Regions from separate parts of the Methylovorus sp. MP688 genome, predicted to be linked through region 1. Evidence: riboswitches for the same ligand, from Rfam matches in the RefSeq annotation. Region 1 holds a riboswitch; each other region holds the start of a gene.

What was found. A riboswitch is a leader RNA that binds a small molecule or an ion and turns the genes downstream of it on or off. The one in region 1 is predicted to bind cobalamin.
Region 2: it holds a riboswitch for cobalamin, as region 1 does, so the genes downstream of both, MPQ_RS05610 (ribonucleoside-diphosphate reductase subunit alpha) here and MPQ_RS00825 (TonB-dependent receptor) in region 1, are expected to answer to the same signal.
Region 3: it holds a riboswitch for cobalamin, as region 1 does, so the genes downstream of both, MPQ_RS09690 (TonB-dependent siderophore receptor) here and MPQ_RS00825 (TonB-dependent receptor) in region 1, are expected to answer to the same signal.

Annotation. Positions count from the first base shown of each region.
Region 1 is NC_014733.1:182,378-190,197, reverse strand. It holds gene ilvA (threonine ammonia-lyase, biosynthetic) at 1-1,207, shown strand, start outside; gene MPQ_RS00855 (cytochrome D1 domain-containing protein) at 1,445-2,515, shown strand; gene MPQ_RS00850 (pyridoxamine 5'-phosphate oxidase family protein) at 2,607-3,170, opposite strand; gene MPQ_RS00845 (EVE domain-containing protein) at 3,172-3,633, opposite strand; gene MPQ_RS00840 (DUF2237 family protein) at 3,773-4,132, shown strand; gene MPQ_RS00835 (cell division protein ZapA) at 4,425-4,730, opposite strand; gene MPQ_RS00830 (hypothetical protein) at 4,727-4,957, opposite strand; cobalamin riboswitch at 5,044-5,260, shown strand; gene MPQ_RS00825 (TonB-dependent receptor) at 5,410-7,326, shown strand; gene MPQ_RS00820 (hypothetical protein) at 7,451-7,820, shown strand, end outside.
Region 2 is NC_014733.1:1,147,921-1,155,740, forward strand. It holds gene MPQ_RS05590 (hypothetical protein) at 1-27, opposite strand, end outside; gene MPQ_RS05595 (LysR family transcriptional regulator) at 166-1,077, opposite strand; gene metE (5-methyltetrahydropteroyltriglutamate--homocysteine S-methyltransferase) at 1,176-3,476, shown strand; gene MPQ_RS05605 (EamA family transporter) at 3,566-4,438, opposite strand; cobalamin riboswitch at 4,652-4,909, shown strand; gene MPQ_RS05610 (ribonucleoside-diphosphate reductase subunit alpha) at 5,053-7,820, shown strand, end outside.
Region 3 is NC_014733.1:2,044,851-2,052,670, reverse strand. It holds gene MPQ_RS09700 (ABC transporter substrate-binding protein) at 1-922, opposite strand, end outside; gene MPQ_RS09695 (TonB-dependent siderophore receptor) at 937-2,949, opposite strand; gene MPQ_RS09690 (TonB-dependent siderophore receptor) at 3,113-5,209, opposite strand; cobalamin riboswitch at 5,325-5,521, opposite strand; gene MPQ_RS09685 (hypothetical protein) at 5,713-6,201, shown strand; gene MPQ_RS09680 (patatin-like phospholipase family protein) at 6,233-7,168, opposite strand; gene MPQ_RS09675 (EAL domain-containing protein) at 7,613-7,820, shown strand, end outside.

The DNA of each region.
Region 1 (7,820 bases):
GCCCATGATCAAGATCAATGCAGTCAAAAATCGCGGCGCTGAAGTCGTGCTGCAAGGCGACTCCTACTCAGACGCCTATGCCTATGCGCTCAAGCTGGAGCAGGAACAAGGCCTGACCTTTGTACACCCCTTTGATGACCCTTATGTAATTGCAGGCCAGGGTACCATTGCCATGGAAATCCTGGATGCGCATCCAGAGCCCATCGAAGCTATCTTCTGCTGCGTAGGTGGCGGCGGCCTGATTGCCGGCATTGCCGCTTATGTCAAACAGGTGCGCCCGGAGATCAAGATCATCGGCGTAGAGGCAAGCGACGCCAATGCCATGCAGCTTTCGCTGGATCAAGGCCAGCGTGTGATGCTGGATCAGGTCGGACTATTTGCCGATGGCGCCGCGGTCAAGCAGGTCGGTGAAGAAACCTTCCGCCTGGCACGTGAGTATGTGGATGAAATGATACTGGTCGATAACGACGCCATATGCGCCGCCATCAAGGATGTGTTTGAAGACACGCGTTCGATTCTGGAGCCTGCAGGTGCGCTTGCCACCGCCGGACTGAAGGAATACGCCAAGCGTCACCAACTGCAGGGAAAAACGCTGATTGGCATTGCCTCTGGCGCCAATATCAATTTTGACCGCCTGCGCTTTGTCGCTGAGCGCGCCGAAATCGGCGAAAAGCGCGAGGCCGTGCTGGCAGTGACGATTCCGGAAAAACCAGGCTCGTTCAAAACCTTCTGCCGCCTGCTGGGTGGCCGCAGCATTACCGAATTCAATTATCGCTACTCCGATCCACAGGCCGCCCACATCTATGTCGGCATTGCCATTCAGGATCCGGCGGAGTCGCGGGCACTGGTCGAGATGCTGCAGGCGCATGGCCTGGCCACGCTGGACTTGACCGACAACGAAGTGGCCAAGCTGCATCTGCGCCATCTGGTCGGCGGTCATGCCCCGCAAGCCAAGCATGAATGCGTATACCGTTTCGAATTCCCCGAAAAGCCCGGCGCGTTGATGAATTTCCTCGACACCATGGGGCATAACTGGAACATCAGCCTGTTTCATTATCGCAACCACGGCGCAGACTTCGGACGCGTGCTGGTCGGCATGCAGGTTCCGCCTGAAGATCAGCAGGCTTTTGCCGACTTCTTGCAGAACCTGGGTTACCCCTACTGGAACGAAAGCCACAACCCCGCCTATGAATTATTTTTAGGCTAGGCCATTGGCTGTAAGCAACCAAAGTGGTGGTTGCTTACAGCCAGTTTCTTTGGGGGATTTCTTCAAGTTTTTGAAATAATTCGAATTAATTTTCCAGCACGATTTTTGCATGGATGTCAGCGGCCCCGTGCAATGCCCCCAGGCATGCTGCACGGCAATGAACCTATGCATTTTGACGTTGCCTACAACAGATCATAAAAAGCACGTCAACCACCACGTAAGAAGGAGAGAGTCAGCATGAAATCTACCCCCCTCGTCATGAGGTTTAGCGCCACCTTGATCCTGGCAGCCAGCGGACTATTGGCAAGCCATGCGGCAATGGCCGACAAAGGTATCGCGTATGTGACCAATCAGGATGCCGGTGTCAGCGTCATCAATCTGGATACCCTGGAAACCAGCAGAACCATCGACATTCAGGGCAAGGCACCACGTGGCCTGGGCGTCACGGCGGATGGCAAGTTGCTCATCACCGCCAACAAGGAAAATGGCAATATCTCGGTGATCGATACCGCGACTGGCAAGCTGGTGCAGCATATCGACATCGGCAAAAACCCCGAATTTGTCCGCATCAAGGGCGACTTGGCCTTTGTATCCTTTGAGCCCAGCTCCAAAGGCGGCCCACCACCAAAACCAGGTGAACCCGCAGCCAAGGAAGATGACGATGATGATGACGAGCCAGCCCGCATCGCCATTGTGGATCTGAAAAAAGGCAAGAAAATCCGTGAGATTGTCGGCGGCCCGGAAACCGAAGGCATTGAATTCTCCAAGGACGGCAAAAAGCTGATTATCACCAACGAGGCTGACAACACCATCACCGTCCACAACATTGCTACAGGCAAGTTGCTGAAAACCGTCAAGACCAAGGAATACGGCGAACGCCCACGCGGCATCAAGGTTTCCCCTGATGGCAAAACCTATGTCGCCACTTTGGAATTCGGCAACAAGTTTGTCGTGCTGGATGACAAGTTCAAGGTGTTAAAGACTGTAGATACCGGCAAGGGTCCTTACGGCATCGCCTATGACCGCGATGGCAAGCACATCTATGTCGCCACCTCCAAGGAAAAAGCCCTGGAAGTCTACGATGCCAAGACCTACAGCAAGGTGAAGTCCGTTACCACCGGTGATCGTTGCTGGCACTTCAGCTTCACCCCAGATGACAAGCAGATTCTGCTGGCATGCGGCAAATCCAACGAAGTGGTGGTATTTGATGCGACGACGCTGGATGTCGTAAAACGCGTGACCGACAAGGATATGCCTTGGGGCCTGGTCACTTACCCTAAATCCATGGGTAGCCTGGATCAGCCTTAAATCACTGACTGGCACTTCGATCAGTACAAAAAAGCCCGCAATTGCGGGCTTTTTTGCTTTTCACGTTTGCACGCGAGGTATGAAAAAACAGTTAAATAGGATCAAACAGATCCGGGCCAAAAATCCCGGTTGGTTTGCCATCCAGACTGCGCTGGTTTTTGTCCTGCCAGTAGCGTCGCATGCCCGCTTCGCCCTGTTTTTCTGCCCATTGCGTCAACTGGGTGCGCTGGCCCTGGTAACTGAACAAGGGCACGGCCATGCCGCACGAAGTCTGCACCAGATCAACTTTCAATATAAAAATCTGGCGTGTTCCCGGCAGCTGCTCAAAGCGGGCGGCCCACTCATTCCAGGCACGGTCATGCGGATGCACCACTTGCGCTTGCCCATATAGACGCAAAATCAGCGGCTTGCCCTGAAACGCACAAAACATCAGCGTCATGCGTGGGTTTTCGAGCAGATGCGCAGCAGTTTCATTGCCGCTGCCCGTCACATTCAGCCAGGCCACGGTGTTGGCATCCAGCACGCGCAATGAATCCAAACCTTTGGGCGAGAGATTGACCCGGCCTTCCGGCGCAGCAGTAGCCACAAAGAACATGGGTTGCTGCCAGATGAACTCCATGTGCTCCTGGCCAAGCGCGTCAAACTGCTTGCTCATGCTAGGCTTCCAGCAGCTTCATGATGAAATTCCATTCGCGCGGATCTACCGGGGTGATGGAAAGACGATTACCACGCTGCAGAATGCGCAGACTTTCCAGCTCAGGTGTTTCGCGCATTTCCTTCAAGCTCAAGAGACGGGTTTTACGCACCAGCTTGACGTCCACATTGAACCAGCGGGGATTTTCTGGCGTTGCCTTGGGGTCATAATATTTATGCCCCTCAACAAACTGCAACCGGTCAGGATAGGCCAGCCTGCTCACTTCGGCGATGCCGACAATGCCAGGCTCGGCACAGTTGGAATGGTAAAACAGCACGCCATCGCCGACCTTCATCTGGTCACGCATGAAATTGCGTGCCTGATAATTGCGGACGCCATACCAGTCCACCGTTTGATTGGGAAAACCGGCAAGATCATCAATCGACACATCGCCGGGCTCAGACTTCATTAACCAATATCGCATTTTTCTTCTCTATGACGTTCAGTTTTACGTATGATAATCCAACTCAATGGCGTAACGTCAAAGCCCAACCAGCTTCTCGGTTCTGCATTTCAAGATCGAGGAGTATACCCACACCAAGCACTGATACAGGAACTGCACCATGGCAAAAAACGTGTTAGGTACCCCGCTGCAATCCTGCAGCACTCAACCATTGACCGGCTTCACCCGTAACGGCTGCTGCGAAACCGGCCCCGAAGACACAGGCAGCCATACCGTCTGCGCGCAAGTCACCGAAGAGTTTCTGGCGTTTTCCCAATCCCGGGGAAACGATCTCAGCACGCCACGACCTGAATATGGATTTGAAGGCTTGAAACCCGGTGACCGCTGGTGTTTGTGCGCCGCCCGCTGGCATGAAGCCGCAGAGGCAGGGTTTGCGCCGCCGGTGATTCTGGAGGCCACGCACGAGCGTGCGCTGGAGATTGTGAGTCTGGGCGATTTGAAATACCACGAACTGCGATAACCCAAATCATCAGGACATCGCCATAAAAAAAGCACGGGGTTCCATTGGAATCACGTGCTTTTTGCAATGTGGGAGTTCCCCGCAAGCATCACCCAGGCCAGCATCCTGAACCAAAAGGTTCAAGTGGTAACAGCGTGGAACACATCAGGTACACCCACATTAGGAGCGCGCTCAACAGTGAATCAACACACCGAAACCGATGCCAAAGACTAGTTCAAGGAATTTATGACCTAAACAATACCGCAGGGAACAAACTGGCGCCATGACAGACATGGCAAAAGAAAATTTTTGATCAGAACAACTTGTTTTGCTCGGCAATCGCCTCGTCAATCTGTTCCTGCATGGACATCATTCTACGCTTCAAATCCCCGATGTCAAAGCCGCCGCTACGGGTAGTCAAAAGCTCATGTGCCATGTTGAGGGCAGCCATCACCGCAATACGTTCAATGCCAATCACCTTGCCGGTATCGCGAATTTCACGCATCTTGCGATCAAGATACGTGACGGCTGAAATCAATCCTTCACGCTCATCATCCGTACAGGAAACCTTGAACTCCCGCCCCATGATGTTGACATCAACTGCACGCACTTCGCTCATAGGCTACCTTCTGGCAATTGGCTTAACAGAGCCTCGATCCGGCTGCCGGCCTTGGACATTTGCTCTTTCAAAAGGCGCGACTCATCACGGCTTTGGGCAAGCTCCTGACGCAATTGCAGATTCTCCGAACGCACGGCATGGTAAAGCTGCACCAGCTCACCTACCTTGTCTTCGAGGGCTTTCAGATCGGATTCCATATCGGCACTATAATTGTAAAAAGCTTGCATGGTCAACTGCTAACGAGCATTTTTGAAAGTATTACAACACGTTAAGTTTTAATCTCACTTTGGTGAAATTTTTTGCATCACGTATAATCCTATGCACGTTATCTGGTGCCCGATTTGCTGCTCTGCAAACCGGGTGAAACTGGGAAACAGGTGCGTTGACGACGAATCGAGCAACTATTCCTGTGCTGCCCCCGCAACGGTAATTACGTGCGGTTCATTCAACAAGCCACTGTGCACATGCATGGGAAGGCGAATGAACAAAACGTATAAGCCCGGAGACCGGCCCGATAGCTCACAAGCAGGCAATACCGCGGGGTGACGGTTTTCGCAGCGAATCGCACATAACTTAATTTCATATTGCGCCTTCGTTCCGGATAGATTCAACAGCTTCCCTCACGGTATTCCCTTTTTATTTCTCGCATGCGGGGTCGCATGCACACAAAGGGGTATTCATGAACAAAACCATACTGGCAAGTACGATAGGCTTGCTGTTTACGACGGGCGCATACGCGGAAGAAGAAAAAAGCGTGGATATTGGCACCGTGATTGTCACAGCCAACCGCCTGGAACGGAAAGACACCGAAACGACCTACGCATCCGAAGTGCACACTCAAGAGATGATTCAGGCTTCCGGCGCTACCAACCTCTATGATTATCTTGCCCAGCATACGTCCATCACCACACTCCCAAACTTCGGGAATAAAGCGACGCCTTCGATTGATATGCGTGGCTATGGCAATGCTAACGGCTATCAAAACATCGTCGTGTCAGTCGATGGTCAACGCCTGAATAACATTGATGGTTCACCGCAATTGATTGGCGGGATTCCGCTCAGCAATATTGATCGCATCGAAATTACCAAAGGCAGTGGTTCCGTGATCTATGGTGACGGCGCAATGGCGGGGACCATTCAGATTTATACAAAAACACGCACTGGCGTTTCTGTCAGCGCTTCAGCGGGGAACTTCGGAAGCAAAACTGGCAATATTTCCGCGGGTATTTCTGAGCAATACTTTGATTTATCTGCCAGCGCTTCTGATGACAGCAATGATGGATACAGCAAAAAAGATAGTACTGGCAAAAGAGACAGCTACTCAACCACAGCACAGAATATCAAACTCGGTATTAAGCCTATGGATGGCCTTCGTTTTAATGTAGAGGGCACGAGCTCGCGCACCGACATCCGCTATGTCAACTCACTGACACGCGCACAGTTTAGAGATAACCCTCGCCAAAACGGCAGCAGCGGAGCATATACCCATCAAGCGTTGGACTCTGATCAATGGCGAGTGGGGCTGGAGTATCAAATCAACAATCATTGGAAACTCAGTGCCAACCGCACACAGGAAGATAAGCACTCCGAGTATTTCAACTATAGTTCGAAGTTCGACTACGACTATCTTTCCCATGACGTAGGGCTGACATATCAGAGCGACCTCTTTAGCGTTGTTGGAGGTTTACAAACCTTTGAAGGGGAGCGAAAAGGCACTAGCAATAATTTCACCAAAGACAATACAGCGGCTTTTATTCAATCAGAACTGCATCTTGATGCTCTTACACTTTCGGCAGGAGCCCGCCGAGAAAAAGTGGAATATAACTACAATCCAACCGGAACAACTGGCTGGGAAAATGGGGATAAACTGGGAGCTTGGGATATAGGCATGAACTATCGCCTTAATCAGCAATCCAGCGTGTTTGCCAACTATAACAAAGCCTACCAAGCTCCTGATATTGACCGTTTCTTCAACCAGATCGGCGCATTTAATAGTTTCATTGCGCCATCACGGGCCAGAACTCTCAATGTGGGCTTCAATCATTTGATTGAAAAAAATCGTTTGAAAATCACCCTTTTCAAAACTCGCTTACATGACGAAATTTATTACAACTCACTTATTGGGCTTAATACAAATATAGACCAGTCCCACAAATATGGCCTTGAGTTTCAAGATCAGTTTCAAGTTACCGATAACATCAGCACGTCCCTCATTTACACATACACACGGGCAATTATCGATAGAGAAGCCGATGGGAATGGAGCGTTTAATGGCAAAGAACTCCCGGGAGTATCGCGCAATGGGGTAGTAGCTAATCTTGGGTATCGTTTTTACGAAAATGCTTACCTAAACCTCAGCCATGTGTGGCGCTCTTCCACTTATTCAGCGGATGACTTCGCCAATAACCTGACGCAGAAACAAAATAGCTACGAATCCACTAACCTTGCCCTGAGTTATAAATTCAAGAATGTGCAGCTATTCACTGCACTTAATAACATTTTTGAACACAAGAACTCCATACAGGTGCGTGACGATGCCATCTATCCAGTCGATTTCTCACGTACCTGGCGCGTAGGCATGAAAGCTGACTTTTAATCGCCCTTAAAGCTGATATGGCCGCCACCTACTTGAATGTATCTGGCGGCTTTTGCTTTTGGGGATTTTGATTTAAACAGTTACAATCCAAGGCACTAAGCAAGCACAACGGAGTTTTGACGAAATGCCGCAGCACAACAAGCAGTCTTTCTGGGTGGGCGCTATCCTGATTCTCTTGATCATCGCCACTCGCACCCAGCATTTCGGCAATGATGTTTACCTGCCTGACGCCACGCTGGCGGTGCTGTTCATGGGCGGCTTGCTGATCACTAATACGAGCTGGCTGGGGCTGGCGCTGATTGCGGCATTTGGCATGGATGGGTATGCCATGGGCTGGCAAGGCGTGTCGGATTACTGCATGTCGCCTGGTTACTGGGGCCTGATTCCCACCTATGGTCTGGTATGGGGCGCGGGACGGTTACTGGCGGATAGTGACAAGCCATTTTCCATCTTGCCATTTGCCTTGTTTGCCTGGGGCTCCACCAGCATTGCTT
Region 2 (7,820 bases), 970 kb from region 1:
AAGGGAACTCGGCCATGATTTCATCATTGATTATTCTCCTTTGGTCATTTTCATTCAGGCTTGCTTGTCAGGGTTAGAACCCCATCTTCTGGCTTAAGTTCGGTCAAATTGCCATTTGCATTATTAAGATTGCATTAATTAGTTAAATTAAATCAATCGTTTGTTTCACAGCAAACGTATGCCTGCCAGCGTATCCAGGCAGGTTTCACGAATAATCCGCACCAGATCCACCGCATAAGGCCGCGCCATGATTTCCGTATTGCCAGTGGCGTAAAGCTCCGACCACAGGCCTTTGCGCGTGATGGGTTTGGCGATGACATACTCGTGCTCCAGATAGCTCTGTATGCCCCAGCTCGGCAGCGCTGCCAGCCCGCGACGGCTCGCCACCAGTTGCATGATGGCGACAGTCAGCTCGGCCGTGCGACGGTCAAACGCCACATTGGCCGGATGCAGGACTTCGCGTATCAGGTCGATGCGTTCTTCCGGTACCGGATAGGTGATCAGCGTGCTGCCGCTGAAATCCTCGGCCTGCAAAAAAGGGCGGGTGTGCAGGGGATGGTCTGTCGGCAATACCGCCATGATTTCAAAGGTGAAAAGCGGCACATGCTGCAGCATTTTCATCTTGCCCGGCAGGCCGCCAATGACAAAATCCGCCTTGCCTTCCTTGATCAGGCTCCAGGGGTCGCTATGAAACCCGGCCACCAGATCCAGCTCCACCTCCGGCCAGGCACGTCTAAAGGCATCCATCACCGGCGTCAGCCAGTCAAAGCAGGTGTGGCATTCCAGCACAATGCGCAACTCGCCGGATTGGTCGGATTTCAGCCGCTCCAGATCGCGCTCCGCCTGCGCCGTGGCTTCCAGCACGATATCCGCCAGCTTGAGCAGGCGTTCGCCCGCAGGCGTAAAGCGCAAACCGTGCGCGGTGCGCTGAAACAGCGTGATCTGATAATACTGCTCCACCGAACGTATCTGGTGCGAGAGCGCCGATTGCGTGAGGTAAACGCGCTCGGCGGCCAGCGCCAGCTTGCCGCTTTCAGCAATGGCCTTGAAGGATTTGAGATGTCGGATTTCGATCATGATATGAATTTAATTCAAGTTTAATGGAAAAAAACTCGCTTTATTAATTCGATGATAGCACGCAAACTGCGGCCTTCGTTATTGAGAGGTGAGTTGTCATGATCAAAGCCCATATCCTGGGGTACCCGCGCGTCGGGGCCAAACGTGAACTGAAAGTTGCGCTGGAGGCATTCTGGAAAAGTGCGCCCGGCGAAGAAGCCCGCCATGAAGCAGCGCTGGAGCAGACCGCGCGCCAGTTGCGCGAAACGCATTGGCAAAAGCAGATAGACGCCGGCCTGGCCTTTATCAGCGTCAATGATTTTTCATGCTACGACCATGTGCTGGACCACACTGTGCTGTTTGGCGCCACGCCGCCGCGCTTTGGCTTTGCCGGGCGGCCATTGCAGGCGCAGGACTACTTTGCCCTGGCCCGCGGCAATGCCGAGCAACCCGCGCTGGAGATGACCAAATGGTTTGATACCAACTACCACTACCTGGTGCCCGAGCTGAGCGCCGAGACCGAATTTTCCATCAACGCCCATGCGTTTCTGCTGCAGATAGACCAGGCGCTGACCACCGGCGCCGAGCTCAAGCCCGTGTTGCTGGGCCCGGTGTCATGGCTGTACCTGGGCAAGAGCCGCGATGCCGGGTTTGACCGCCTGAGCCTGCTGCCAGCCTTGTGCGCGCAATATGCCGCCTTGCTGAGCGAGCTCAAGCTGCGCGGCATTGCCTGGGTGCAGATCGATGAGCCAGTGCTGGCCCTGGACCTCGATGCACGCTGGCTGGCGGCGTTTGCTGATGCCTATGCCCGCATCCGCGACCACAGGCCCAAGCTGTTGCTGACGACGTATTTTGAAAGCGTGGCGCGCTATGTGGGTGCGGTGACGTCTTTGCCGGTGGATGGCCTGCATATCGACCTGGTGCGGGCGCCGGAACAGCTCGCCGCCTGGCTGGCGGCCTTGCCCAGCCATTGGGTGCTTTCCGCCGGGGTAGTGGATGGCCGCAATGTGTGGCGCAATGATCTCGACAAGACCTTGCAGCTGTTGCAGCCGGTAGCGCAGCAGCTGGGGGATCGCCTGTGGATCGCGCCATCGTGCTCGCTGTTGCATGTGCCGGTTTCGCTGGCGCAGGAGTCGTCTATGGATGCGGAAATACGCTCCTGGCTGGCCTTTGCCGATGAAAAGCTGCGCGAGTTGCAGCTATTGCAGCAGGCGCTGAATCATGGGGTGGATAGCGTGGCTGCCGAGTTTCAGACCGCACGCAAGGCCATCGCTTCTCGCGGCGCATCGCCACGCGTGCACAACGAGAGCGTGCAGCAGCGCTTGCAGCATCTGCCGCAGTTATCCGCCGAGCGCAGCAGCCCGTTTGCCGAGCGGCGCCTGGCGCAGCAAAAGCGCTTGCGGCTGCCTTTGCTGCCGACGACGACCATAGGCTCTTTTCCGCAGACGGCCGATATACGGGCGAGCCGGGCGGCGTTTCGCCGGGGTGATCTGAGTGCGCAGGATTACACGCTGGCCATGCAGCAGAACATACGCCATGCCATTGAGCAGCAGCTGGCGCTGGATCTGGATGTGCTGGTGCACGGCGAAGCCGAGCGCAACGACATGGTGGAATACTTCGGCGAGCAGCTGGCAGGCTATGTGTTCAGCCAATACGGCTGGGTGCAGAGTTACGGCTCGCGTTGCGTCAAGCCGCCGATTATCTATGGTGATGTGCACCGCCCACTGGCGATGACCGTGGCGGAGGCCCGCTACGCGCAGTCGCTCACCAGCAAGCCGGTTAAGGGCATGCTCACAGGTCCAGTGACCATGATGCAATGGTCGTTTGTGCGCGATGACCAGCCGCGCGAAACCACCGCCTTGCAACTGGCGCTGGCAATACGCGATGAAGTGGCTGATCTGCAAAATGCAGGCATTGCCATCATCCAGATTGACGAGCCCGCCTTCCGCGAAGGGCTGCCTTTGCAGCAGGCCAAGTGGGCGCAGTATCTGGCATGGGCGGTGCGGGCATTCAAGCTATCGGCCAGCGTGGCGGAAGACAGCACGCAGATACATACCCACATGTGCTATTCGGAGTTCAACGACATTCTGCCGTCGATTGCCGCGATGGATGCCGACGTGATTACCATTGAGACGTCGCGCTCGGCGATGGAACTGCTGGATGGCTTTGGCGAGTTTGATTACCCCAACGACATCGGCCCCGGGGTGTATGACATCCACTCGCCGCGGGTGCCGAGTGTGGAAGCCATGACCACCTTGCTGAAGCGTGCGATTGAGGTGATCCCGGTAGAGCGCTTGTGGGTGAATCCGGATTGCGGCCTTAAAACCCGCGGCTGGCCGGAAACCATCGCCGCCCTGCAACACATGGTCGCCGCCGCACGTCAGCTCCGCCACGAGAAGCTCAATCACAAGGCGGCGTGATCTCGGGACTATCGTTCTTGTAACCCTTGCCAGCGGCCCACGTATGAATGCATGCGTGGGCCGCTGGCATTTTTAATGCTCGGCTTGGCTCAGGCGCTAATCACCAGCAGGCTGCCCAGCATCATGACGATGGCGGCGATCAGCTTGCGCAGAATGTCTTTTTCCTTGAACACCTGATAGCCCACCAGCACCTGCAACACCATGCTCATCTGAAACAGCGCCAGCGTGTACGCCACCAGCATGTGCGACAGCAGCACCAGCGTGCAGTACTGCATGATGAAAATCATGACGCCTATGCTGGCAATCGTGGGCAAATGCGACAGCGAGGTTTTGGTGCTTTCTTTAACACTCGCGGGTATGAACAGCAGATTCGCCAGCATCACCAGCGGCAAGCCCAGCAGCGACCAGAACACCAGCGTGGCCAGCGGCCCGCCATCCGTCACCGCGTTTTTCAGGAACAGCGTGCCGATGGAAAACAGCAAGATGGACAGAAAACGCGCCTGCACGCCGCGCTCCTTCAGCAACAGCAGCATGCGGTTGGCCTCGCGCTGACCATTGGCAGGCATCAGAAAAAAACTGCCCACTACGATGATGGCCACGCCTGCAAAGCCCTGCAGGGTAGGCACCTCGCCCAGAAACACAATGGCGAGCAGCATGGAAATCACCACCTTGTAGGCATTCAGCGGCCCAAACACCGACAGATCGGTTTTGGCGAGCGACATCACCATGAACATCCAGCCGCCCACATCGAGCAGGGCGGCCAGCAAGACATTCACCCAGAACGCCTGCGGCAGGCTGGCAGCATGCACCACAGGCACAAACGGTAGCGCCAGCACACTCAGCACCACATAGCTGGTCGCCACCATGAAGAAGGGGTGCAGCGGATGCTGCGACAGTTTTTTCTGATAGACATTGGCGAGGATGGAAAACACCAGCCTGCCAAATACGAACGCGATTTCCACGAACAACAACTTTCTTTTTTGGGGGATGAAATGCCGGGGAAGGGCAACAACCGACATTATGCGGGTGGATGTCATGTGATTGAAATATTTGTCGCCCGGGCCTGCGCCATCAGGCGTTTTAGCTTGCGGCGATAGCTTGATTCCGGACAGAGTACATAGGGCGTTATGCCCATATTTTGTATTTCTCTGTTGACGATACCACTCCCTATTGTGTTACATTGCCAGCACTACGGTCCTCAAGGTTTGATTCAAACCGCGAGTTAAAAGGGAATCCGGTGCGTGTATCTGCAGATGTTATCTCGCCGATATGCAACGCCGGGGCTGCCCCCGCAACTGTAACCAGCCATCGGGCTGACGCCATGTCAGTCTGGTAGCGCAAGGCATCTGAAGCCACTGAACCTGCCGGGGTTCGGGAAGGCGCCAAGCGTAAGGCCGGGAGCCAGGAGACCTGCCGTGGATTTTTTCAACGCGTTTGAGGCGGGGTGTCCTCGGCAGATGGAAGGTTTGCGCCTTCTCCCTTGCTGGTCCTGGTGGTGGATATACAGCGGCAGTGCAATGTCATTGCGCCTGCGTATGTCGGTCGCCGACTCCCGCTCCTGATAGGAGCCAAGTAGATGGATGATATCAATACCGCGCAGCCGGTTTTAAATGCTGCACTTCCCAGTTTGCAAGTCATACGCCGTGATGGCGCGGCCGTGCCGTTTGCCGCCGACAAGATTTCCATTGCGCTGACCAAGGCGTTTTTGGCGGTGGCGGGCGAGCACTCGACTATTTCCACCCATATGCGCACCGAGGTGCAGGCGCTGACCGATACCGTGGTGGCCGCCCTGGTGCGCCGCAAGCCAGCCGGTGGCTCCATCCACATTGAAGATATTCAGGATCAGGTAGAGCTGGCGCTGATGCGCTCCGGCGAGCATGACGTGGCGCGCGCCTATGTGCTGTACCGCGAAAAGCGCGCCGCCGAGCGTGCCGCCCAGCAAGCGCCTGCGCCCACCCTGCATGTGCTGCAGGATGGCAAGCGCGTGCCGCTGGATCAGCAGTTGCTGCTCAGCATGGTGACCGAGGCCTGCGTGAATCTGGGCGATGCCGTGCAACCCGCCGTGATTGTGGAGCAGGCCATGCGCGACCTTTACGACGGCATGCCGTTTGATGAAGTGCGCCGCGCGCTGATCCTCTCCGCACGCAGCCTGATTGAGCGCGAGCCTGCCTACAACTACGTCACCGCCCGTTTGCAGCTGGACCTGGTGCGTGCGGAGGTGCTGGGCGAAGCCGTGAGCCATACCGCCATGGCGCAGCGCTATGCCGAATATTTTCCGCAATACATCAAGGCCGGCATTGCCGCCGAATTGCTGGATGAGCGCCTGGCGCAGTTTGATCTCAGCCGCCTTGCCAGCGTACTGGTGGCCGACCGCGATCTGCAGTTTGGCTACCTGGGTTTGCAGACGCTATACGACCGCTACTTTTTGCATATTGAAGAGCGCCGCATCGAGCTGCCGCAGGTGTTTTTCATGCGCGTGGCCATGGGCCTGGCGATCAACGAGATTGACCGCGAAAGCCGCGCCATTGAGTTTTACCATGTGCTGTCCAGCTTTGATTTCATGAGCTCCACGCCTACCTTGTTCAACAGCGGCACGCGCCATTCGCAGCTGTCCTCATGCTACCTCACCACCGTGAGCGATGATCTGGATGGCATTTACCAGGCGATCAAGGAAAACGCGCTGCTGCAAAAATTTGCCGGTGGCCTGGGCAATGACTGGACGCCAGTGCGGGCGCTGGGCTCGCGCATCAAGGGCACCAATGGCAAAAGCCAGGGCGTGATTCCTTTCCTGAAAGTGGTCAACGATACCGCCGTGGCGGTGAATCAGGGCGGCAAGCGCAAGGGCGCGGTGTGTGGCTATCTGGAAAGCTGGCATCTGGACCTGGAAGAGTTTCTGGACCTGCGCAAGAACACCGGCGACGACCGCCGCCGTACGCACGACATGAACACCGCCAACTGGATTCCTGACCTCTTTATGCAGCGCGTGCAGGCCAATGCGGATTGGACGCTGTTCTCACCATCCGACGTGCCGGACCTGCATGATCTGTATGGCAAGGCATTCGAGACTGCCTATACCAACTACGAGCGCCGCGCCGACCATGGCGAGATCAAGCTGTTCAAGCGCGTGCCCGCGGTGCAGCTGTGGCGCAAGATGCTCTCCATGCTGTTTGAAACCGGGCATCCGTGGATCACCTTCAAAGACCCGTGCAATATCCGTTCGCCGCAGCAGCACGTGGGCGTGGTTCACAGCTCCAACCTCTGCACCGAGATCACGCTGAATACTTCCGAAACGGAAATCGCCGTGTGCAACCTGGGCTCGGTAAACCTGATGGCCCACCTCAAGCGCGAAGGCGACAGCTATGTGCTGGACCAAACCAAGCTGGCTGCCACCATCCGCGTGGCGATGCGCATGCTGGATAACGTGGTCGACATCAACTTCTACGCCGTGGGCAAGGCGCGCAATTCCAATTACCGTCACCGCCCGGTGGGCCTCGGCATCATGGGTTTTCAGGATGCCTTGCACGCCATGCGCGTGCCGTATGCCTCGGCTGCGGCGGTGGAGTTTGCCGACCGCGCGATGGAAGCCGTGTGCTACAACGCCTACCTTGCCTCCAGCTATCTGGCGGAAGAGCGGGGCGCGTATTCGTCATTCCGTGGCAGCCTGTGGGATCAAGGCATATTGCCGCTGGATACGCTCAATCTGCTATCCGAAGCACGTGGCGGCCAGGTGGAAGTGGACCGCTCAAGGACGCTGGATTGGGATAGCCTGCGCCAGCGCATACAGCGCGTGGGCATGCGCAATTCCAACTGCGTGGCGATTGCACCCACGGCGACCATCTCCAATATCGTCGGTGTCTCCGCCAGCATAGAGCCGGAATACCAGAACCTGTATGTGAAATCCAACCTCTCGGGTGAATTCACCGTGGTAAACGAGCAACTGGTGCAAGACCTGAAAGCGCGTGGCCTGTGGGATGAGGTGATGATTGCCGACATCAAGTATTACGACGGCTCGCTGGCCGCCATCGAGCGCGTGCCGGCGGACCTCAAGCAGCTGTACGCCACGGCGTTTGAGGTAGACCCGGTGTGGCTGGTCGAAGCCGCTGCCCGCCGCCAGAAGTGGATAGACCAGGCGCAATCGCTCAACCTCTACTTCGCCGCGCCCTCCGGCAAAAAGCTCAACGACGTCTACCTGCTGGCCTGGCTGCGTGGCCTCAAAACCACGTATTACCTGCGCTCGTTAGGCGCTACCTCGGCCGAGAAATCGACCGGGCAGGGCGGGGAGCTCAATGCGGTGTCGTCCGCCTTGCCTGCGGTGGCCGCGGCTACCAATGCCGAGCCTGAGCC
Region 3 (7,820 bases), 1.0 Mb from region 1:
TGAAATATCCCGCTGGCGCCTGCCGATAGGCCGACGCCCTGACCGGCAGTTTGCGAATATCCGGATGAAACAGCAGCGCCTGACCTGCATCTGACAGTACGAACGCCACAAACGCCTCGGCTGCCGCCAGATGGCGTGAGGACTGCAGTATGCCGACATGCGCAGGGGAATATCCCACATGGTGCGGGTAAACGAAGGTGAGCGGCTGCCCATTGGCGATAGCGGCATTGGCGAAAAAGTCGATAGTCAGGCCGACAGCGAAATGGCCACTGCTGACATCATCGGTCACGAAGGTGGAGCCTGCTGTGGCTAGCTTGGCCTGCGCGGCCATCTGCGTGATGACGCCCCAGCCTTCATTCCAGCCCAGTGCGCCCAATATGGACTCATACAGCCCGGGCGCAAAGCCCACTAGGGATGGAATGGGCAGAGTGACCTTGCCTGCCCAGGCGGGGGCGGCGATATCCTGCCAATCCGTCGGCAGTGGCAGTCCGCTCGCCTGTAACGTTTTTGGATTAACCACCATGCCATAGCCGGCAATCTCGGACGCGAAGACGCCATGATCCGGATCGGCGATCTGCGTGCCATTGATGCGCTCGGCGATGCCATCAACAGCTGGCAATTGACGCAATTGCGCCTGCTGGCGTAACTGCAGGAAGTTGCGCAATGCCGGGCTCCAGTAAACATCGACGCCACCATTGCCGGGTTCGGACAACAGTTTTTGCGCATCTGCCGATTGCCGCCAGATGACCTCCAGCCGGTATTCCGGATGCGCTTGCTCAAACGCCGCCTCAAACTGGCTGACCATCTCCTGCGGGTAACTGGTCAGCACCACAAGACGCTCTTCGGCGCGAGCTTGCACGCTGATGGATGCGATGCCTAGCGCCAGCAGCCAAAGGCCAATTGGTTGGAATTGTTTGATCAAGCGCATATCCGGCCTCAGAAACGACGGGTGACGTTAAAAAACATATTGCGGCCAGGCATGGGGTAGCCTTCAATGTAGGTGTAGTTGCGATCGAACAGATTGTTGATGCCGAACTCCCCACTCCAGAGAGCGGATGGCTGGTACACCACTTTGGTATTGGCAATGCCAAAGCCGCCCGAAACCCGGGTGCCAGTGGTGGAGCTATAGCGCGAGGAGTTAACTTCAGTGCTGGCTACCAGCGACCACATGTCATTGGCCTGCCATTTGCCATAGCCAAACAACTTCTCACGCGGGATGTCCGTCAGCTTGTCATCGCTGCTTTTGTTATCCCGGTCCAGATAGGTGTAATTGGCGCCGATTTCCAGAGCATCGGTGGGGAAGACGGCAAAACCGAGTTCCGTTCCCGAGGTAAGGACTTTGCCCACATTGCGGAACTGAGAGCACTGGCTGCCGCTAGAGCAGGCGCTATTCGGGAGGTTGACTGCCTGAATAAGGCCGGTGGTGTCGTAATAGAACACGCTCGCCATTAGTTTGAGTTTCGATGTCACAAAGCCGGAAGCCCCCAGCTCGTAGTTGGTGGAGAATTCCGTGTCGAGATCAGGATTGGGCACGGCTCGGCCAAAGCGGCCAGAGTAGCGATCCTTCATGGTGGGGAAGCGGCTCTTGCGTGCGATGGTGGCGTGGACTTCATCCGTTGCATTGGGCTTGTAGAACAGGCCTGCTTGCGGATTCCAGGAATCGGCGTCGCCTTTCTTGAAATCGTAAAGCTGGTTGGCATTGTTCAGGCCTTCGGCCTCGAGTGTTTCGCGACGGTCGCGGCTCACCCCCAGCACCAGGGCCAGTTTTTCCGTAATCTGGTGCGTGTCTTCCACCGCCAGCGAGGTCGTTCTGTCTTCAAAATTCTGAACCGGGTTGCCCTTGTTGTGTTCCTCGTGTTTGTCCTGTTTGATGTGTAGCGCAAACTTCAGGGTGTTCTGCTGGTTGATGGTGGTGCCGAATTCGGTGCTGGCGCCATAGCTGTGGTCGTTGTAGATGCTGGTGAAGGCATAACTGCGCGTCATGGACGAGTAACGGGCATCGTCGTAGCTGTTCAGCACATTGCTGAATTTGTCGTAAAACGCACGCACTTTCAGATAAGACGATTGGCCGATACCGGTGCGTGAGATGAAGTAAAGACTGTCTTTATCCCACTCGGGCCAGCGCCAGTAGCGGATGGACTGTGTGCTGTCTGAGCCGGCATATACCGGATTGCCTTTTGAGCCGCGCTGGCTGATGTAATTCAGGCTGTATTCATCGCCCTCACGCGGGGTAAAGCCGATTTTGAGGTTGATCTTGCCATCCTGCGTGTAGGAGTTATCGCGCACGCCGCCGTCCTCATAGGTGGTGGGCTTGAAGTCGGATGACATTCGGTAGCGGTTGGTGTCCAGCATGGAGCCACTGGCTTGCCAGTACCAGGTGCCATAGTTGCCCCCGGCATTGATGTCGGTGCGGTAACCGTTGTATTTGAAATCTTTGTCGGTCTTGAGCCCAACCGTAACATCACCTTCAAACTCTCTGGAGGGTTTGCGACTGACCAGATTGATGGCTCCGCCCAAGGTATTGGGGCCATATAGCACCGAGCTGAAACCTTTGGCGACCTGCACGCTGGCAAGGTCAAAGGTATTGAAGCGCGCCAGGTCCACATAGCCGTCATACGAGACATAGACCGGAACGCCATCAATGAAAACAGGCACTTGTCTTAAGTCAAAGCCACGCAACTGCAAGGTTTGCTCGTTGCGTGGACCGCCCTCGGAAAGAGCCACGCCGGGCAGGGTATTGACGGCGGTTCCCACGGTTTCGCGGTTCAGCAGACGCATCTGACGTTGAGTGACGGTGTCGCTGGAGCCGGTGACAGCGCTGTCGTTCGGGGCGGTGACCAGGACCTCCCCCAGGTTGAAAGTATTGATGTCTGCGGCTTGCGCTGTCAGCGCCATACCTCCCAGTATGGCGGCGGTCAGGCGCGCATGCTTGTTTCTGTTGAGCTTCATAGGATCCCCCTTTAAAAGTGACGTCATTCTAATAGGAGGTCTTTCGTTATGTCCAACTGAATATAGCGTGTGATGTAAAGAGGCGTGTTTCAAGCTGTTTTCGATCGACATGCTGGGTCTGTCTTGGTGAGGGCGACATGATGGCATGCCGCCCCGATGACAATCAGTAGCTGACTTCGGCCGTCAGTTCCAGGCTACGAGAGGGGCCGAGGATGAACTGGCTGGTGTCGTAATAGGTGCTGGCGTAGAGTTTGTCACCCAGATTGCGGGCGTTGAGGCGCAGGGTGGTGTGGCGGTTGGCACGCCAGGCAATGTTGGCGTCATACACGGTATAGCCGGGCATGACCGAGGTGTTGGCCGTGTCGGCGTAGCGTTGCCCTGTCAGTCGGGCCCCCGCGCCCATGGACCAGTCACCCAGCTGGTAGTAAACCCAGGCGTTGGCGACTTTCTCCGGTACATTGGTCGGCGTATTGCCGGCGCGTGAGGCACCGCTTTCCAGCAATTCGCCATAGCGCGCCTTCAGCAGTGCCACATTGGCGTCTACACGCCAATGTGCGCTTGGCAGCAGCAGGGTGGAAAGCTCCACACCGCGTGAAGACTGCTTGCCGCCTTGCACTGTCAGCCGCTGATCGGTAGGGTCGCGTGTCAGGATGTCGTCCTTGGCGATGTGGTACAGCGCCAGCGTCACTTCGCCTTTGCCGTGATCCAGCATGTGCTTGATGCCGACTTCGGCCTGCTTGGCGGTGGTCAGCTTGTAGGCTTTGCTGCCGGGACGTAAGGAGACGATGGACGATACCGGGTCCGAGCCCTGGCTGTATTGCCCATACACGGCCAGGCCGGGAGTGGCGGTAAACACCGTGCCCAGGCGATAGGAAAAGGGCGAGTAATCCTTGTCGAAGGAAGCGCCCTTGATGAGGTTCTGATGATCGACATTGATCCAGTCCTGGCGCAAGCCTGCGGTGAGCTTCAGCCGCTCGGTCAGGTCCAGCGCATCTTCCACAAACAGCGCGTTTTGCAAGGTGCGTGCCTTGAATTCGGGGATGGTCGGGTCCAGCGCGGCATCGGAGTAGTAACCCGGCGCAAAACCCTTGGCCGGCACGGTGTTACTTCCATCCGTGCCATCATAAAAGTTGTCGATATAACGCAGATCCACGCGCGTGGTTTCCCAGCCCATGGCCCAGCGGTTCTTGTGGCCGAAGGCATCGGCTATGCTGGCCAGTTCCAGGCGGTTGCCCAGCTGTTTCAGCTGGTGTTTGATCTCGGTATAGAGAGATCGCGTTACGGTATTGCTGGCACTATCGAGAGCATAGTATTCCAGGTTGCGCCAGTGGCGGCGGCTGTTAAACCAGTAGCCGATGTTGGTGAGTTTCAGGCTATCTGAAATATCCCATTCCACCTTGGCGCGCAGGCGGTCATCGGCAAAATCCATGGCACTGTCTTGCACGTTGTAATTCTGCTTGCGCAGGCTGCTGTCGATGCGGCCATCGCGCAAAGGGATGCCGGTGTAGGTGGTCGGGGAGTCTTCGCTATGATCAAAGGTGAAATCGACGCGCAGACGATCGCTGGGCACCAGTTGCAGGCCGCTCATGAGCTTGCGGCTCTGATGCTCGCCTCGGTCCACATAGCCATTGCCGCCGGTGGCGGAGGCATCAATGCGGAATGCGCCTATCTCGCCCACGGCCCCGGTGCCTCCCACGCCAGCGCGGTATTCGCCGCGGGTGCCCCAGCCGGTCAGGGCTTCAAATGAAGCTTCGCGGCTCGGCGCCTTGCGTATGCTGTTGATGATGCCACCCACGGTGCCGGTGCCAAACAACACCGAAGCTGGCCCGCGCAATACCTCGATGCGCTCATAGCCCCAGGTGTCGGAGGGAAAGGTGATCGTGCTGGCGGCGGTCAAGAGCCGTACGCCATCTTCTGCCTGACCGATGGAATCATTGCCACTAAAGCCGCGCGCTGAAAAGGCATTGCCCACGCCGAGATTGCTGATGTCGCTGATGCCGGTAGAGCGTGAGATGGCTTCGCGGATACTGATATCGCCGCGGCGGCGTATGGTGTCGGCATCCACAGCCTCAATGCTGGCGGGCGTTTCAAATGGCGTCAGGCCGAGGCGGCTGCCGGTGGAAAGTGGCTGTTTGAGGCGGGATTCGGGTTTGAGGCTTTGTGCGGATACTTCGACTTCTTCCAGCGGCTGAATATTTTCAGCGTAAGCGGACACGGAAAAAAGCAAGCCGGTCAGGCTCGCCATGGCAGTACGTTTCATGGGCGTTTCCTAAATGTTCGCATGCGACCCCGCATGCCGATTCATCATGGAAAAACCACAGAGCCAGAGTATGAGATGGCTGACCAGCCTTGCCCAAACACCGCGCCCCGCGGTAGTTCCTTCGTGACTGGCAGGCCGGTCTCCGGGCTCGCGAGGCTTGATGCACCGCCTTCCCAGGCATAAGGCCCAGTGGCGTCGATGGCACATCCATACTCGCTTACCGTTGCGGGGGCAGCACAGGCATTTCACCTGTTTCCCGTTTCACCTTTCCCCTCGAGCGAGAGGGCAGGCACCTGGCAGTGTGCATAGATTATAAAGGGGAAGCTTGAATAAGTATTAAGAAATGTTAAGAGGTGCGCGCAGTGGGCCTTTGGCAGGAGAAGGTGACAATTCTGTCACCTCTGGATCGACGGATTTTGCATGCTCTGTATACTTTCTGCATAAGTCTTGATCTGGCTGCATGAGGCCTTTCAGCTCGTGAAACTCTCTTAATTATTGGGCGCATGAACCTTCTGTTTATATCCGCGAAGCTTGCCCGGGTGTTGCCTCTATTGGGCGCTGCCGGACTCCTGTTGACGCTATCTGCCTGCGACAAACTGCCCGGCTGGGCGGCTGCCTTGTTGCATACTGAGGTCAAGACCAGCCCACTCTCGGGGCCAGACAAAAACCGGGATGGCATACGCGATGATATTGAGCCGCTGATTGCGCAATCCTCCAGCTTGCCGGAGGTGATTTCGGTCAGAACGACCTATGCGAAATCGCTGCAAAAGATCGTGGAGTTTGATTTTGAGCATGCCCAGATGCTGTCCGTGTTGAAGTCGGAATACTCCCGCAGTCTGGCTTGTGCCATGCTGGTGGACGATGGGTTTATCGACAAGCTGAATAGCGCGACTTTCAACACCCCGCAGCGGATTCAGCAGCAGGATGTGTTTCAGAAGAGCATCAGCGGACAGGCATTTGATTTTGATTCCCTGTCCCGCTTGTGCAGTTAGCCGGGGCATTGCATGGTGACGGTGGCAGCACTTAGCGCGCCAGCGCCTGATAGATTGTCTCCAGCGTGGCCTTGTTGGCTTTGATCAGTTTTTTAGCTTCCGCTTTCAGGTTTTCAATATTGCCCTTGGTGGCGTTATCCATGTCATCCGAGGCGATGCTCAATTCCGTTTGCAGCCGGTAGTAATGGTCGCCCAGTATCATCTGCATCTGATAATTGGCGGCATCGGCCACGCCATCAAACATGCAGCTCAACAGCGGCAGTACCCAGCCAGCCTTGCCCCAGTCTTTCGCCTCATCAAAGGTAATCGGCCTGATCAGCTCGCCGGTGCCTAGCGAGACCAGCAGAAACTCGGTTTCATCCGGGAAAATGCGTTTGGCTTCGGCATAGGCCGATACCGAGGGCGAGTTGATGAACACGCCACCATCCACCAGGGTTTTCAGCGAGCCCGCCACCTCGATCTGAGTCGGTTCAAAATAGGTAGGCGCGGCCGAGGTGGCACGCGCTACGTGCTTGAGCAGCAGCGGTTTGTGTTCGTCTTTCCAGCTCTTGAAAAAGATAGGCTCGCGGTTTTGCAGGTCATAGCTGGTGATCAGGGTGTTGGTCAGGCAATCCTGTAGCGCGTCGTCTTCAAAATACTCCTGCAGCACCTGCTCAATGCCATCGGCGGAGTAAAGCTCATCGGCAATCCCGCCTATGGAGGACACGCCTTTCCACAGCGAGCGCGAGAAGATCTCCTTGCCGCGGGTTTCATAGATATTCACCAGGTCTTTCGCCGCATATCTGGCCTTGCCCGAGGCATCTTTCCTGGCGCAGCCTATCGCCAGAATGCCGCCGGTCGACGTGCCCGCAATCAGGTCAAACAATTGCCAGACCGGCTTGCCCAGATGGGCCTCGATATCAGTCAGTATCAGTGCCGGGATCAAGCCGCGGATACCACCCCCATCAATGCTTAAAATTGTTTTCATCTCAATCCTCCTGAAAGTGTTGATCTGTAAAGCAGCTTCAAGTCTTGCGTATCGTTTTGCCCCGGTGCGGTGCAACTTCTGTGCGTGTGCGGAAATGGGGATGCAGTGCATGCGCCAGCCCGGTTTATTTTTATATTATTCAGTTGCTTACTGCTGGGTGCCAGATGAATATTAAGCCTGTTTGGCCGCGAAGGGGAGTCAAATTATCCAGACCTTCGATATGTGGCCCTCAGGCTGCAAGTCTGGTCACCCCATATGCGATAAGTCATTGCTATTATCTGAATCGGCAATACAATCCTCCCATCCTTCAAATGTGATTCAAGACACAACTATTCAGGGTCAAGATTTAATCCTGCGGACCGTAAATTCATCACACGCCAGCGTGTTATGTAGCCAAAGTTGACTCGCGGTCTTAACGGCAAAACAAGAACTATTGAGTGCGGGATGCGACTAGCTAAATTCAAATATTCAGGACATGCCATCACGGCAGGCTTTGCAATGCGCATGCTGATACAGAGCCTGCTGGCACTGGTATGCATTTCGGCCGCAGTCTATGCGGTCAGTGCAGAGCAGTTGGAAAGTGGCGGCTTGCCCTTTGCCAGCAAGCCTTTGACCTCAGATACACTGGAACTGACGACGCAGGAATTTGCCT